One region of the Xenorhabdus santafensis genome, then DNA from elsewhere that is predicted to be linked to it. Evidence: predicted binding sites of a transcription regulator. Region 1 holds the regulator's gene; the other holds the start of a gene.

Region 1 (8,312 bases):
TAAGGGTTTGGAATAGCGGTCTGGAGTGAGGACTTAAAATAGATTTCCTTAAGATAGGTGCATTTAAAATGTATGATTCAGTAATGATATAAAGATGATGAGAAGTAAAAATGCGAATGGGTTGTTAATTAAAAGAGGCAAAATTCACCTCTTTTAATTTCGGCTAATAATTCAGTAGATTATTCGTCCGGAAATTCAGCCATAAAACTTTCTGCTTTTTCTACCATTGACTTTGTTCCGACAAAGAAAGGTACACGTTGGTGCAATTTATTTGGCACGATATCCAGAATGCGATTTGCTCCATCACTGGCTTTTCCTCCCGCCTGTTCCGCCAACAATGCAATTGGGTTGCATTCATATAGCAGACGCAGTTTTCCTGTTGGGTGGCTTGCTGTGCTTGGATAAATGTAGATCCCGCCTTTCAGCAGATTACGGTGGAAATCAGCAACCAAGGAGCCGATGTAACGGGTAGTGTATGGGCGTTGAGTTGCTTCATCCTGTTCTTGGCAATATTTAATATATTTTTTTACACCCATCGGGAATTTAATGTAGTTCCCTTCATTAATTGAGTATATGTTGCCTTTTTCTGGGAACTGAACCTTTTCATGGCTTAGGCAGAAAACACCAAGGGAAGGATCATAAGTAAAAGTATGGACACCGCAACCTGTGGTATACACCAGCATCGTGGATGAGCCATAAACCACATAACCTGCTGCAACTTGGCGGTTTCCTGGTTGCAGGAAATCTTCTTCAGTCACAGGTTGTCCGATTGGAGTAATGCGGTGGTAAATTGAGAAAATAGTCCCAACGGAAACGTTTACATCAATATTCGAAGAACCATCCAGAGGATCCATCAAAACAACATATTTGGCATTTTCTGCACGGTCGCCGTCAAAAATAACGATCTCATCTTCTTCTTCAGAAGCGATGCCGGCAACTTCTCCACGTGCTTTCAGTGCCGCCTTGAGTTTTTCATTGGCATATAAGTCCAGTTTCATCTGAACTTCACCTTGAACATTGGATACGCCACTAGTCCCTAAGATATCGACTAAACCCGCTTTGTTGATATCCCTATGAATGATTTTGGCACCCAATTTGATGGCAGACAGAAGTGCGGTAAGTTCACCTGTAGCATGAGGAAAGTCTTGCTGTTTTTCGACGATGAATTCGCCTAATGTTTTCATGACAAAGGCCTTGAATTTGATTATGGTTTTAGGAAGCGTGCTTCACTGTTATGTTTCACTGATTTAGTGTTGCACTTATGCGCGGGCAGTTTAGCTAAAGAATGGAATCATTGATAGGCCATTGCATTTCTTATATGCGAATTGATGGTTAGAATAGTGATACAGTTCATGCTATCAGTTAGAAATAAAAGTGGATAGAAACAAATGCGCATTCATATTCTTGGCGTCTGTGGTACTTTCATGGGGGGACTCGCAATCCTCGCTCGTTCACTGGGTCATGAGGTCACTGGCTCTGATGCCAATGTGTATCCGCCAATGAGCACCTTGCTGGAAAAACAGGGTATCGAGTTGATTCACGGTTATGATCCTGCACAGCTCGATCCTGCACCGGACATAGTGATCATCGGCAATGCTATGGTACGCGGCAATCCTTGTGTGGAAGCGGTATTGGATCGTGGTATACCTTATACTTCCGGCCCGCAATGGCTGCATGACAATGTACTGCCGGAGCGTTGGGTATTGGCTGTTGCGGGAACTCACGGCAAAACAACAACGGCAGGTATGCTGGCATGGATTCTGGAAGCCTGTGGCTACAAACCAGGGTTCCTCATTGGTGGGGTGCCGGGTAATTTTGAAGTTTCAGCACAACTTGGTGAAAGCCCATTTTTTGTGATTGAAGCGGATGAATACGACAGCGCTTTTTTCGACAAGCGTTCTAAATTTGTACATTACAGCCCTCGTACACTGATCATGAACAATCTTGAATTTGATCATGCTGATATTTTCGAGGATCTGGCGGCCATTCAAAAACAATTCCATCATCTTGTCAGAGTTGTGCCTGGTACGGGCAAAATTCTCGTTCCTGACAATGATATCAACCTGAAACATGTGCTTTCCATGGGGTGCTGGAGTGAGTTGGAGCAGCTTGGCGAAACCGGGGACTGGCAGGCGAAAAAAATCAGCCAGGATAGTAGTCATTATCAAGTATTCCATCGTGGGGAACTGGTTGGCGAAGTGAACTGGTCATTAGTCGGTGAGCACAACATGCATAATGGCCTGATTGCGATTGCCGCCGCCCATCATGTTGGCATACTGCCTGTGGATGCTTGTCTGGCACTGAGTAAATTTATTAATGCCCGCCGCCGCCTTGAGTTGCGTGGAGAAGTGAATGGCATCTCAGTTTATGATGATTTTGCCCATCACCCAACCGCCATTTTGGCGACATTGGAAGCATTGAGAAGTAAAGTCGGTGGAGTGACCCGCATTCTGGCTGTATTGGAGCCACGCTCGAATACGATGAAAATGGGCATGAGTAAAAATGATATCGCACCTTCTATGGGGCGTGCAGATGAAGTTTTTCTCTACCAGCCTACCAATATGCCGTGGCAGGTTGTTGAAATTGCCGAGCAGTGTGTCCAGCCCGCCCGCTGGAGCGCTGATATAGATGTGTTGGTTCGGATGATTGTTGAGACAGCACAGCCGGGTGATCACATCCTGATTATGAGCAATGGCGGTTTTGACGGTATCCATGAAAAATTATTAACAGAGCTGGCTAAGAAATCAGTCCCTGTTTGATTGGATAACGGGTGCAATGTTGTGATTGCAACATTATGTATAGATGGAGGATCGCACCGATTGGGCGATCCTCTGTGTTTATCTGCCGTTAGTTCCCCGTCACTTTGATTCTTTGTTACATTGGCGCAACCCAGAATCCATAAAGTACAGACGACAGAAAAGGGTTAAAGTTCTTGCTCAAATAAGTTTAGAATTGCTTCGTAGAGCTGTTTTGTCGTCAGGTCTTGTGCTGGCGTGGTAAAAATAGTGTCATCACCCGCAATGCTGCCAAGGATCCCTTCCGCTTTTCCCAATGAATCTAAAAGACGGGCAATCAACTGTGCAGCGCCCGGGCTGGTGCGTATAACCACAATGCTATGGTTATAGTCGATATCCAATACCAGATTTTTTAATGGGCTGGTTGCCGTGGGGACACCCAATTCTGCCGGCAGGCAGTAAACCATTTCCATTTTGGCATTACGGGTTCGGACAGCACCAAATTTTGTCAGCATTCTGGAAACTTTAGATTGGTTGATATTTTCAAACCCTTCATCCTGAAGCGCTGAAACAATTTCACCTTGGGAGCTGAATTTTTCTTCTTTCAATAATGCCTTGAAAGCTTTTACCAAATCTTCCTGTTTCGAAGGAACACGCATATTTCACCATCGTTATATCCGTTATGAGACGGATATTATGCAAAACAGTGAATTTTTATTCAAGAAAGAGCGGCGAAAATGGGAACATACCTCCCAATGAATTTCAGATTACATTGTGGCGGAAAGGGAATAATCAATGCGCCAGAACTCATTTATCCCCTTAGAGGGGATGGATTGAGCATAATCGCTGATTTTGTACATATTGTTTCATTAACGTTTTTTAATTAAATTTGTTTAATTAATGTTCGGCTATAAACGTTTTATTTTTACCTGTCTCTTTTATTCATAAAGTTTGTTCATAAAGCCTGCAGATAAAGCCGATATGGTAAATGCATTGTTAATTAAATGGTGTTGTTTGAAATTGCAGGGAAGAGTAAGGTAATTGGCTAATTAATTAATGAGATAATGGGAATAAATATCAAAAAAGTGTCCGTTATCTCATTAACAGATAAGCCTTTTGTCTAGAATAAAACAACTTTGGTGTTCCATCATCAAGCCATTAGGTGGATAATCTAGCTGTTAACAGATTGTTTTTAATACGTAGTGATGAACGAGTTGAGAGTCCTCTTTATCATTGTGGTTTTGATGGAAAGAGTGAAATAACTCTCTTAACCAGACAAATTTAAGTTTTTTACAGCACTTATTTTAAGGAGTATCAGGATGAAAGTTGCAGTTCTCGGTGCAGCCGGTGGTATTGGTCAAGCACTCGCCCTTCTACTTAAAACCCAGCTTCCTTCAGGTTCAGATCTTTCCTTGTATGACATTGCTCCGGTAACTCCAGGCGTAGCCGCCGATTTGAGCCATATCCCAACGGAAGTCAAAGTCGTCGGTTTTGCTGGTGAAGATGCAACCCCTGCATTGGTAGGCGCTGATGTTGTATTGATTTCTGCGGGCGTGGCGCGTAAACCTGGCATGGATCGTTCTGATCTGTTCAACATCAATGCAGGGATCATTCGTAATCTGGTTCAGCAAGTTGCGAAAACATGCCCTAAAGCATTAATCGGAATTATCACAAACCCAGTGAATACCACCGTGGCGATCGCGGCTGAGGTTCTGAAAAAAGAAGGTGTTTACGATAAAAACCGTCTGTTTGGTGTGACTACTCTGGATATTATCCGCTCTAATACTTTCGTGGCTGAACTGAAAGGCAAAAAAGTAGAAGAAACAGAAGTTCCAGTGATTGGCGGGCACTCTGGTGTGACCATTCTGCCACTGCTGTCTCAAATTCCAGGTGTCAGCTTCACTGATGAAGAAGTTGCTGCGTTGACCAAACGTATCCAGAATGCCGGTACTGAAGTGGTTGAAGCCAAAGCAGGTGGCGGATCTGCAACTCTGTCTATGGGACAGGCCGCAGCACGTTTCGGTCTTTCTCTGATCCGTGGTCTGCAAGGTGAAAGCAACGTTATCGAGTGCAGCTATGTGGAAGGTGACGGAAAACATGCCCGTTTCTTCGCTCAGCCAGTTCGCTTGGGTAAAAATGGTATCGAAGAACGTTTAGACATTGGCAAGTTAAGTGACTTTGAACAAACAGCACTGGATAACATGTTAGATGTTCTGAAAAAAGATATCGCATTAGGCGAAGAATTTATTAATGGTTAATTTATTTAATTCGTAATTTATTAATATACGAATTAAGTTAAATATATTAGATAACTTAAACCGCTAGTTATTTTTTAACTAGCGGTTTTTTTTAATAATTAAATTGGTCGCTAATTATTTTTTTTATCTCGAATCTTTCTTTCTAATAATTCTCCAGTAAGCGGATTGAAATAACGACTTGGCCATATTTCAGACGGATGCAATTCTAAATAATTCGCTATTATCCATTCTCCCTTGGGCCACGGGCGAGAAAGAGTATTCGCCAAAGTTGATGAACTTAACCCAGCCTCACGAGAAACTGCTGCCAGTGTAGTTCCACGTTTACGTAAAGCGGCAATAATATCAGCAGGATGCCAATCCGATTTCATAGAAATCATTTTTTTAATCCTTTCCTATTAAATTTGAAGCCACATTAGTGGTATAACTAAAGTGTTAGTGTGAAATTAATAACGAACACGAATCTGTTATTAAGAAAATAAAATAACATTATTTTTTCTAAAAATATTTCTAATTTTTTCTTAATAACTTCTTTTTTGAACTTGGTTACAAAAATAGAGAAACATTATGAAAAAAGAGTGGTATACGGCAATGGAGTTGACCGGTGTAGGCGAGTTACCTAGATCACCACAAGGAGTTAATGCCAGAGCAAAACGTGAAGAATGGTTGAGGCAAAAACGAACCGGTGTTCAAGGCAGGGCAATTGAATACCATTATTCTTGTTTTCCTGAATCAACTTTGGCGGCTTTAGAACTTAATGAAATGTCACCAGAATATCAGGTTCAGAAACAAGATCCTCTCTCTATTTGGGTGAGTGCATTTAATTTACTGACAGAGGAAGAAAAGGAGGTAATTACCGAAGTGATATTGCGTGATGGAATAAGAAGTTTTTTGGAAAAAATCACAGCAACCTAAGACAGCTTTTGAAAAGCCAAATATCCAAAATTTGGCTTTCTCTTCACTGTCCTGATACAACGCGAGGAGCAAGAGATGAAAAAAGAATGGTATTCTGCAAAGGAACTCATCGGCCTCGCAGGGCTGCCATCATCTCCCCAGGGGGTAAACCTGATGGCAAGACGCGAAGGTTGGGAACAACGCCGTAAGCGTGGGGTACAAGGGAAAGCACTCGAATATAATGTCAGCAGTCTGCCTGAAGAAGTTTTGAATGTCCTGACAGTCAGCGAAAGCTCAGTTGAATACTACCGGAATAAACGACAAGACCCATTTATGATTTGGGTGGAAGCTTATTATCAGCTAACCAAATCTGAAAGGGAACGAATGGTAAAATTTATCTTGAGAAAAGGGCTGTCGAGTCTTGTTCAATACGTCGGAATTCAAGATATTGAAATTAAAGATATTGAAAATAAAAACGGCACCCCAGACTGAATTATCTGGGATACCGATTGGTGTCGCTCAAGAAAGTCGCTGTACCGCGACATGGGCCAAACCGACCAAGGCCGCCTTATATGGAGAATCATCCAATACTTGCAACGCTGAAATAGCTTTATCGGCTTCTTCTTCCGCCCGTTGGCGGGTGTATTCAAGCGAACCACACTGTTTCATTGTTGCCAGTACGGTATCCAATAAATGGCGGCCGTTTCCTTTCTCAATGGCATTGCGGATCAATGCAGATTGCTCTGGCTCTCCATGGTTCATGGCATGCAAGAGTGGCAGCGTTGGTTTGCCTTCGTTTAGGTCATCCCCGGTGTTCTTGCCGAGCGTGCTGTCATCAGAATCATAATCCAGCAGATCATCGATTAACTGGAACGCAGTGCCAAGATAGCGGCCATAGTCACGCAGAGCGGTTTCTTGTTCTGGAGAAGCATTGGCTAGAATTGCTGCTGAATGTGCGGCAACTTCAAACAGGCGGGCGGTCTTACTGTAAATAACCCGCATATAGTCGTCTTCTGAAATGTTGGGATCATTACAGTTCATCAACTGCATCACTTCGCCTTCAGCAATGACATTTGTCGCGTCAGACATCAGTTTCAATACACGCATGGAATCAAGATCTGTCATCATTTGAAATGAACGTGTATAGATAAAATCACCGACGAGAACGCTGGCGGCATTGCCATAAATCGCGTTGGCTGTTTCCTTGCCACGACGCATGTCAGATTCATCAACGACATCGTCATGCAATAATGTTGCGGTGTGAATAAATTCAATCAAAGCCGCAACTTTGACATGTTTTTCATCGTCACAATGAAGCGCCTTCCCAGCGAGTACTGCAATCATCGGGCGAATACGTTTACCACCGCCACTAATAATGTAGTAACCGAGTTGATTGATTAGCGCAACATCAGAATTTAATTGGTTAAGAATGGTTTCATTAACCGCGGCCATATCGTCAGCGGTAAGTTTTATTATCGATTCTAAATTCATGTTTTGGCTTTTAACTCTGATTCAGAGCAGTGCTCATTAAATTAGCATATCAACAGATATTACGATGTATCGATTGTACTTGAAAAACAGCTTAAATAAATGACAATCGAAAAACTCCGTTTTTTTCTCATCTGTTCTAATTCTGCACTTGTCTTCCAAGCGGTTTTTGCGTAGAATTCGCGCCCTATTGTGAATATTTTATAGCGCACTCTGGATGAAATTTAGGGGGTGCGCGGAAAGCGGAGTTTATATGTACGCGGTTTTCCAAAGTGGTGGTAAACAACACCGAGTAAGCGAAGGTCAAACTATTCGCTTGGAAAAACTGGACATCGCAACAGGTGAAACTGTTGAGTTTGACCAGGTACTGATGGTCGCTAATGGCGAAGACATCAAAATCGGCGCTCCAGTAGTTGAAGGCGTTAAAGTTAAAGCTGAAGTTGTTGCTCACGGTCGTGGCGAGAAAATTAAGATTGTTAAGTTTCGTCGTCGTAAACACAGCCGTAAGCAGCAGGGCCACCGTCAGTGGTTCACTGATGTTAAAATCACTGGCATCGCTTAAGATATTAGGAGAGCAGATAAATGGCACACAAAAAGGCTGGCGGCTCGACTCGTAACGGTCGCGATTCTGAAAGCAAACGTCTGGGTGTAAAACGTTTCGGTGGTGAGTCTATCCTGGCTGGTAGCATCATCGTTCGTCAACGTGGTACTAAGTTCCACGCTGGCAACAACGTAGGCTGTGGCCGTGACCACACCCTGTTCGCATTAGCTGACGGGAAAGTTAAATTCGAAGTTAAAGGTCCAAAAAACCGTAAATTCATCAGCATCGAAGCTGAATAAGTTTTTTGACTCTTAATCGAATCGGAAGCCCTGCAATGTGTGTTGCGGGGCTTTTTATATTCTGGATTACGCCATCTCTGGGTACTGCCATCCAGCTTTA
Region 2 (8,312 bases), on a different contig from region 1:
CATTGATGGATTTTGCTGAGGAACAATTATCTCGCGCCAGTGTGGTCTGGAACCTCAATCGCCAAATGTCATTCAGTGTCGGTGCCGCGTTATTTATGATGCTTTTTAATTTATTGCAGCAAAGTTTTAATGATACCCATGCGTATCACCTTACTTTTGTTCTTGCTGCGATATTTAACCTACTGCCATTAATCAGATTGAATCAATTGAAAAAATAGGTGTAGAAAAGATGAGAAAGGAACAAGAGATAACGGCTTATCAGAGTGTATTCGAACTTTCCCAATGGATTGAAGATGTTTTTACCAATCAGCAACAGAAAGGTTCTGCGGCTCTGGAAAAATTGCTGGATAGTTTTACCCCGGATTTCGCTATGGTCACGACAGCAGGACAATATGTCACCTTAGAGCAAGTCAAGGCGATGTTTAATCTTAACGCGGGTGCCCGGGCAGGGCTAAAAATTGAGATTGATGAATGCAAGGTAATGACATCAAACGATGAGGAAGTTGTCTTACGCTACCGTGAAAGACAAACCAAAGACGGAGTTACCCATAGCCGTTGGTCTGTGGTGATTATTTCATGTGTTGATGGATATCCTCGTTGGCGTTATTTGCATGAAACGACTATTGCTGAATAACTCATGGCACCGGTCTTGATTCTTTGACCAGTTTGAGCCGAATAGGGAACTATTCGGTTTTTCGTTTTTAATCCATTCAATTTTTCTAACCCATTCAAAAAAGAGATATTCCACTCTTTATATAAATATCTTTTATGGTAATAAGAAGGTAGGGCAGACATTCATCATTCCCTAATCAAAAGATAATGAAAGTATCTGCCACCTTTTAAATTGCAGCTTAATCGGCCGTATTCATCCACGTAGTTTACGCTGTATCTTCAAATTCATTGGGTATAAGACAGTGATAATGAACAGAAATCATTTGAACATATTTCTACTCTTTATCGGACAGGGCCTTACCGGAACGATTGTTTCTTTATTAACGTTAACCTCAACATTGGTGGGCAACAGATTGTCTCCCATGGATTCTCTATCAACATTGCCTGTAACCGCGACGGTGTGTGGTGCTGCATTGATGGTTTATTATGCTTCAATGCTGATGGAAAAATATGGCAGAAGAAATGCTTTTGCCATTGGCAATGTAATTGGAATAGCGGGAAGTGGATTGGCGGGGATCGCGATTGTTCATCAATCTTTCGCTTTTTTTACTTTGGGAACATTTATTTTGGGTGGCTCAACGGTTTTTAATCAATATTACCGCTTTGCGGCGGCAGAGGTCTTTGATAACGCTTCCAGTAAGAAAAAAGCAATTTCATTGATTATTGGTGGTGGCATTACTGGAGGAATATTGGGGCCTTATATTGCGGCAAAAGGCGCTTATTTATTTCCTGAATATCACTTCTTGGGGACGTTTTTACTTTCGGCTGCGGTGTGTATCGTGACATTGATAACGCAGCTTTTTATTCGTCTTCCTGTTGTTCATAAAAACAAAACCACCCCTTTGGTCAGTAAGGAAAGTAGTCAGCGTGATGATTTTTCTGGCCTCTTAAAATCAAAATTATTTTTTCTGGCGACAGGAAGCTGTGCAGTCGGTTTTTCCCTGATGACGTTATTAATGAATGCGACTCCATTGGCGATGCTGCATAAACAATTTTCTATAGAAGAAAGTTCATTTGTGCTGCAATGGCATTTTTTCGCCATGTACGCACCTGCTTTGGCTCTGCCATTTTGGGTAGGCAGGTTTAAGACGGCGAATTTGATTATGTCGGGGGCTGTATTTTTTCTTGTCGGCATGGTCATCGCGATTTTCTGGGATGAAAAACTCGGTTTTCTGTTTTCACTGATTTTTATTGGTCTTGGTTGGGCGTTTATGTTTAATGGTGGGACATTTTTACTGAATGAATTTATTAACAGCCCCTTTAAACATAAATTACAGGGAATCAATTCGTTGGTGACCTATTTTTCTAATATGGCGGCATCTTTATCTATTGGGGCGATTATGGGGTACCAAGCAGGATGGGGTATTCTGAATGGTGCAGGTATAGTCGTAATTGGGGCATTTATGGTGGTATTTTTTATCAAAAGCCGGGGTTGCAAGAAATATGAACAGCCTCAATGCAGAAGTGTTGATTGAGGCTGATATTCCCATTTTTTAATCCATTGGACAATGTAGTTATACAGGGCGAACCCCCAATGTATGGCAAATGGCATAACTTAACTCAGCCCGGTTCAGGGTATAAAAATGAAAATCTTTCACGCCTTCGCGGCTGAGAATTTTCACCATATCCATGGCAATCGATGCACCAACTAAGTTACGGCTTTCCGGATCATCATCCAGCCCTTCAAACATTCTGGTCATCCAGCTTGGGATGCGGACGTTAGTTATTGTGGCAAATCGTTGTAACTGACGAAAGTTCGAAACAGGCAAAATTCCCGGCACAATTTCCACATCAATTCCCGTTGCAACGCAGCGATCGCGAAAACGCAAATAACTTTCCACATCAAAAAAGAATTGAGTAATGGCGCGATTGGCACCCGCATCAATTTTGCGTTTTAAGTTGATAAGATCAGCTTGGGCACTTTTCGCTTCGGGATGTACTTCCGGATAAGCGGCAACAGAAATATCAAAATCCGCCTCTGTTTTTAAGAGCTCAACTAAATCAGCACCATACATTTCTGGTTTGCAACAATTATTGGGTAAATCACCGCGCAGTGCCACGATATGACGAATGCCACTGTGCCAATAATCATGGGCAATGTTGCGCAATTCTTCGCGGCTGGCATCAATGCACGTCAAATGAGGTGCGGCGTCAAGGCCGGTTTTTTCTTTGATTCCTTTGATAATGCTGTGGGTGCGATTACGTTCGCCGGAGTTGGCCCCATAAGTCACAGAAACAAATTTAGGTTTCAATTTGCTTAAACGATCGATGGATTTCCACAGGGTGTTTTCCATGTCCGCCGTGCTGGGTGGAAAAAATTCAAAAGAAACTCGAATTTGTCCTTCAAGCTCAGCCAAATTCTGGTTCAGCGCTTCTCGCTGATTAGCGTGAAAAAAACTCATACCCTGTACCCTCGCAAACAAGCGGAATTTTTATCATATCCGCTCACATTTAGATGTTTAAATGCTTATATGTCTATACGTTTAGATGTCCAAATAGAATGGGGTAAGCAGGATTTTTAGTCAATCCAGAAATGGCTTATTACCAATGAGGAATATTCAAAGTGAACGTGAAAGAAATTCACATTGGGGAATATGGTGTGTATTGAATGCAGGGCAATCAATGTCTATATAGTTGGATGATATTTATACTCGTGTATAGTGCTGTGAGAAATAAGAATAATTTTAACGAGGTATGCAAAGGAAAGTTATGGGTGGCTCTGGAAAGTAATTCACTAATCAAAAGGGGGGATGAAAAATGAGTAAAGGTTTTAGTGATTTTGTCGTGTATGTTGACGAAAGTGGTGACCATGGTTTAGTACAGCTTGATAAAAATTATCCTGTATTCGTTTTAGCTTTTTGTATTTTTTACAAAGAACACTATCTTTCGAAAGTTGTGCCTAAATTACAGAGAATTAAATTTGATTATTTTGGTCATGACCTTGTGATTCTTCATGAACACGAAATTCGTAAGGAAAAAGGCGATTTTACAATTTTTAAGAATAGAGAGGAGAAAAATCAGTTTTTGGCCCGGCTTAGCACTTTCATCAGTGAAAGTAACTTTATATTGTCATCGTGTGTGATTGAAAAGCATAAATTAAACGCCCACAAAAATGAGATCCAGAATCCATATCATATTGCATTACGTTATTGTTTAGAGACTTTGTATGATTTTGTAGTAGAAAAGGGGCAACAGGAGCGAGAAACACACGTTATTGTGGAACAACGAGGTGCTAAAGAGGACAAGGAGCTTGAGCTAGAGTTTTTCCGAATTTGTAATGGAGAAAATAAGTACCACAAAGAATTGCCTTTTAAGATTAGGATGGCTGCAAAAACAAGCAATTCCTCTGGCTTGCAGCTTGCTGATTTAGTTGCTCGGCCTATTGGTAGGTACGTTTTGAAACCAGAACAATCTAACCAAGCATTTGCTATCTTGGAGAAAAAGTTCTTTTGCGCAGGCGGAAGAAATACTGTTGGAATAGATTATAAGCAGCGGGGATTAAAAATATTTCCTTAGCTCTAAATAGCGAAAAACCCCGATGCACTCACCGAGGTTATAACGCCGACCGGGCACTCCCAGTCCATTTATGGTACTAATTATGAGCGTTTTTGAGGGAAAGTCAATTAGTCACTTGATGGTTAGGTGAACTATGATTTTTGATTTAAAGCTCTTTAACCCGCCTCCAAACAAAAATGCTCCACAAGTTGTGAAAGCAGTTTTCTTGTCGGTTCAATAAACGTCATATCCAAAAACTCATCGGGCTGATGCGCTTGTTCAATCGATCCCGGCCCCAAAACCAATGTTGGGCATAATTCCTGAATAAAAGGCGCTTCTGTACAGTAATTGACGGTATCCGCTTTTGTTCCCAAAAGTTTTTCAATGACACCAACCAACTCGTGGTTTGTTGGGCATTCATAACCCGGTATTGGGGGATGAAGTTCGGTGACGCTTAAATGCCCCGGCCAGCGCTGTTTGACGGGTTCCAGTGCTTCATTCAGCAATCCGTTTAGATCCTGTAACGTCAGCCCCGGCAACGGGCGAATATCCATATGCAGTTCGCAGCAGGCACAGATGCGATTCACTGCATCCCCGCCATGAATATGACCGAAATTCATAGTGGGGTAGGGGATAACAAAAGCCGGATTGTGATAGCGTTCCTGCAATGTATTGCGTAATTCTATCAATTGAGTGATGGATTCATGCATCAAGTCGATGGCATTGATACCCCGAGCGGGATCACTTGAATGCCCTGATTTCCCTTCAATACGGATTGCCTGAGCGATATGCCCTTTATGGGCTCGGATAGGCTGTAATGAGGTAGGTTCGCCAATGATGGCGAAATCAGGCCGGATATGGGTATTGGCAGCGAAGTAACGTGCGCCGGCCATTGATGTTTCTTCGTCAGCAGTAGCAAGAATATAAAGAGGGTGAGTCAGTTTTCTGACATCAATATCCCGCAGTGCATCAACAATAAAGGCAAAAAAACCTTTCATATCTGCGGTGCCGAGGCCATATAACTTGCCATCACGCTCGGTCAATGTGAATGGATCTTGTGTCCAGCGGTTGGCATCAAAAGGGACGGTATCTGTATGACCGCAAAGCAACAATCCACCTGATCCACTGCCTAATGTCGCCAATAAATTGAATTTTCCCCGGGTTTCAGGGACGGGCTGAATTTCAATGGAAAAACCAATCTCTGTTAACCATTCAGCCAGTAGATTAATCACAATTTCGTTACTTTGATCTAATTCAACATCTGTCGCACTGATAGAAGGTGCGGCAATGAGTTGATGATATAACTGCATAAATGACGGTAATTTAATGTTCACTGTTGACAGCCTTTCCTCATAATGATATGAATATTGATTCACACAATATGAATAAAAATTCACTAATGTTACTGTTTAACACAATCTTATTTGGATAATTAATTTATTTGAATAATTAATAGTAAGGTGCATAGTTCCCATGTTGAAGACACTCGTCGTTGGTGCCAGTGGTTATACCGGAGCAGAGTTAGCAGCATATCTACAACGTCATCCTTATGTCCATCTTTCTGGCTTGATGGTTTCTTCTCAAAGCTTAGATAAAGGAAAACGTTTTTCAGAACTTTATCCGCAATATAAAGGGTTGCTCGATTTGCCCTTACAACCATTGACTGATGTGTCTAAGGCTGCAAATGGGATTGATGTGGTGTTCCTCGCTACAGATCACAAAGTTAGCCACGATATTGCACCGATATTCCTGGAAGCGGGTTGTATCGTATTCGATTTATCTGGTGCCTATCGCGTACAAAATACACAGTTCTACGAAAAATACTACGGATTCGAGCATAAAAATCCCGGGTGGTTAGAACAAGCGGTATATGGCTTGGCGGAGTGGCAGGCGGAAAAAATCAAACAAGCACATTTGATTGCAGTCCCGGGTTGCTATCCTACAGTTTCTCAGCTTTCCTTAAAGCCTTTGCTTGAACAGAACTTATTGGATACAGAGCACTGGCCTGTCATTAATGCTGTCAGCGGAGTCAGTGGCGCCGGAAGAAAGGCATCAATCGCAAATAGCTTTTGCGAAGTCAGCTTGCAGCCCTATGGTGTGTTTAACCACCGTCATCATCCTGAAATTGCTACACATTTAGGTACAAATGTGATTTTTACGCCCCATTTAGGCAACTTTGCCCGCGGCATTCTCGCCACAATTACCTGTAAATTGAAACCCGGCGTGACAGAAGATCAAATCAAGGCAGCCTATCAGCAGGCATATCACGATAAACCGCTAATTCGCCTGTACGACCAAGGGGTTCCTGCGCTGAAAGCCGTTGTGGGGTTGCCATTTTGCGATATTGGCTTTGTTGTTCAGGGGCAACATCTGATCATTGTCGGGGCTGAAGATAATCTATTAAAAGGTGCGGCTGCACAGGCAGTGCAGTGCATGAATATTCGTTTTGGCTATGAGGAAACTCAGGCTCTGCTTTGATTTTGAATTGAATGCGTTAATTCCAACGAGTGAAGTTTCCGACAACCGTTATTTTTAATACAAGTTATACCCAATGGATTTCAAGTTGCATCGCAGCCAACAAAGAAGCGATTTGAAAGACGAAGGGTATAGTACTGGCAGAGGATAAATCCGATGGTTCCGTTAGTTATCAAGTTGGGTGGTGTGCTGTTAGACAGTGAAGAGGCATTGGAACGGTTATTTACCACATTGCAATTATACCGGAAAAACCATAAACGCCCGTTGCTTCTTGTGCACGGTGGTGGCTGTTTGGTCGATGATTTAATGCAGAGATTGGAGCTACCGATTTCAAAGAAACAGGGGCTGAGGGTTACGCCAGAAGATCAAATCGACATCATTGCCGGTACATTGGCTGGAACAGCTAACAAAACACTGTTGGCGTGCTCAACCAAATTTCGTTTACCCGGGATTGGGTTATGTCTGGGGGATGGTGGAATTGCGAAGGTGACTCAGCTTGGTGAGGAATTCGGCCATACCGGAAAGGCCGAGCCGGGGAAACCTGATCTCCTGAAACTTCTGTTGGATGTGGGTTACATGCCGATTATCAGCTCAATCGGTATCACCGAGCAGGGTGATTTAATGAATGTGAATGCTGATCAAGCGGCAACCGCCATTGCTCAGGTATTAAATGCAGATTTAGTATTTTTATCTGATGTCAGCGGCATTTTGGATGGAAAAGGTCAAAAAATCCCCGAAGCTACCGCAGAAAAAATAGAGCAGCTCATTGCGCAGGGCATCATTACCGAAGGCATGATAGTGAAAGTACATGCCGCATTGGATGCTGCCAAATCGCTTGGGCAGCCTGTTGATATTGCGAGTTGGCGATATACGGATCAATTGATTGCGTTATTTAATGGCATACCTGTTGGCACTCGGATCTCGGCGTAAATTTAAAAGGTTATCCCTATGACTAAAAAGATTAAAAAAATCGTTCTGGCATATTCAGGTGGTTTGGATACATCCGCAATTATCCCGTGGCTAAAAGAGCATTACGATAATTGCGAAGTTATCGCATTTGTGGCCGATGTCGGCCAAAGTCGCGAAGATTTGGAAGGGGTGGAGCAGAAAGCATTGCGCTCTGGTGCCTCTGAGTGCCACGTCGCCGATTTGCGTGAAGAGTTCATCAAAGAGTATGTCTATCCGGTATTGAAAACTGGCGCACTGTATGAAGGTAGTTATTTGCTGGGGACGTCAATGGCCCGCCCAATCATTGCCAAGGCACAGGTTGAATTGGCCCTGAAAGTGGGCGCAGATGCACTGGCTCATGGTGCAACCGGTAAAGGCAATGATCAGGTTCGGTTTGAAAGCACTTATACCGCATTGGCCCCTCATTTGAAGGTTGTGGCCCCGTGGCGGGAATGGGATCTACGCTCCCGTGAGGCATTGCTGGATTACTTGAAAGTCCGTGATATTCCCACAACTGCAACATTGGAAAAAATCTATAGCCGTGACGAAAATGCATGGCACATCTCAACCGAAGGGGGCGTACTGGAAAGTACTTGGAATGCCGCCAATAAAGATTGTTGGGTGTGGACAGCAGAACCAGAAGAGGCGCCCGATGCACCTGAATATGTCACGGTGACGGTTGAAAAAGGTGAGGTCGTTGGTGTGAATGGCCAGATATTTTC

The links. Region 1 encodes ArgR, which controls arginine synthesis, uptake and breakdown. Its sites were predicted from a motif close to ANTGAATAAAAATACANT; they were not measured.
Region 2: the regulator ArgR is predicted to act here: its motif matches at 5,548-5,565, upstream of argC (N-acetyl-gamma-glutamyl-phosphate reductase).

Annotation. Positions count from the first base shown of each region.
Region 1 is NZ_VCDN01000019.1:154-8,465, forward strand. Features, by position in the region: gene fbp (class 1 fructose-bisphosphatase) at 180-1,184, opposite strand; gene mpl (UDP-N-acetylmuramate:L-alanyl-gamma-D-glutamyl-meso-diaminopimelate ligase) at 1,389-2,759, shown strand; gene argR (transcriptional regulator ArgR) at 2,924-3,394, opposite strand; gene mdh (malate dehydrogenase) at 4,055-4,993, shown strand; gene FE392_RS05530 (helix-turn-helix domain-containing protein) at 5,104-5,370, opposite strand; gene FE392_RS05535 (DNA-binding protein) at 5,558-5,905, shown strand; gene FE392_RS05540 (DNA-binding protein) at 5,981-6,376, shown strand; gene ispB (octaprenyl diphosphate synthase) at 6,404-7,375, opposite strand; gene rplU (50S ribosomal protein L21) at 7,626-7,934, shown strand; gene rpmA (50S ribosomal protein L27) at 7,955-8,212, shown strand.
Region 2 is NZ_VCDN01000012.1:210,273-218,584, forward strand. Features, by position in the region: gene FE392_RS03775 (MFS transporter) at 1-218, shown strand, start outside; gene FE392_RS03780 (hypothetical protein) at 230-634, shown strand; gene FE392_RS03785 (MFS transporter) at 921-2,147, shown strand; gene metF (methylenetetrahydrofolate reductase) at 2,187-3,074, opposite strand; gene FE392_RS03795 (DUF3800 domain-containing protein) at 3,430-4,188, shown strand; gene argE (acetylornithine deacetylase) at 4,344-5,501, opposite strand; gene argC (N-acetyl-gamma-glutamyl-phosphate reductase) at 5,641-6,645, shown strand; gene argB (acetylglutamate kinase) at 6,799-7,572, shown strand; gene FE392_RS03815 (argininosuccinate synthase) at 7,591-8,312, shown strand, end outside.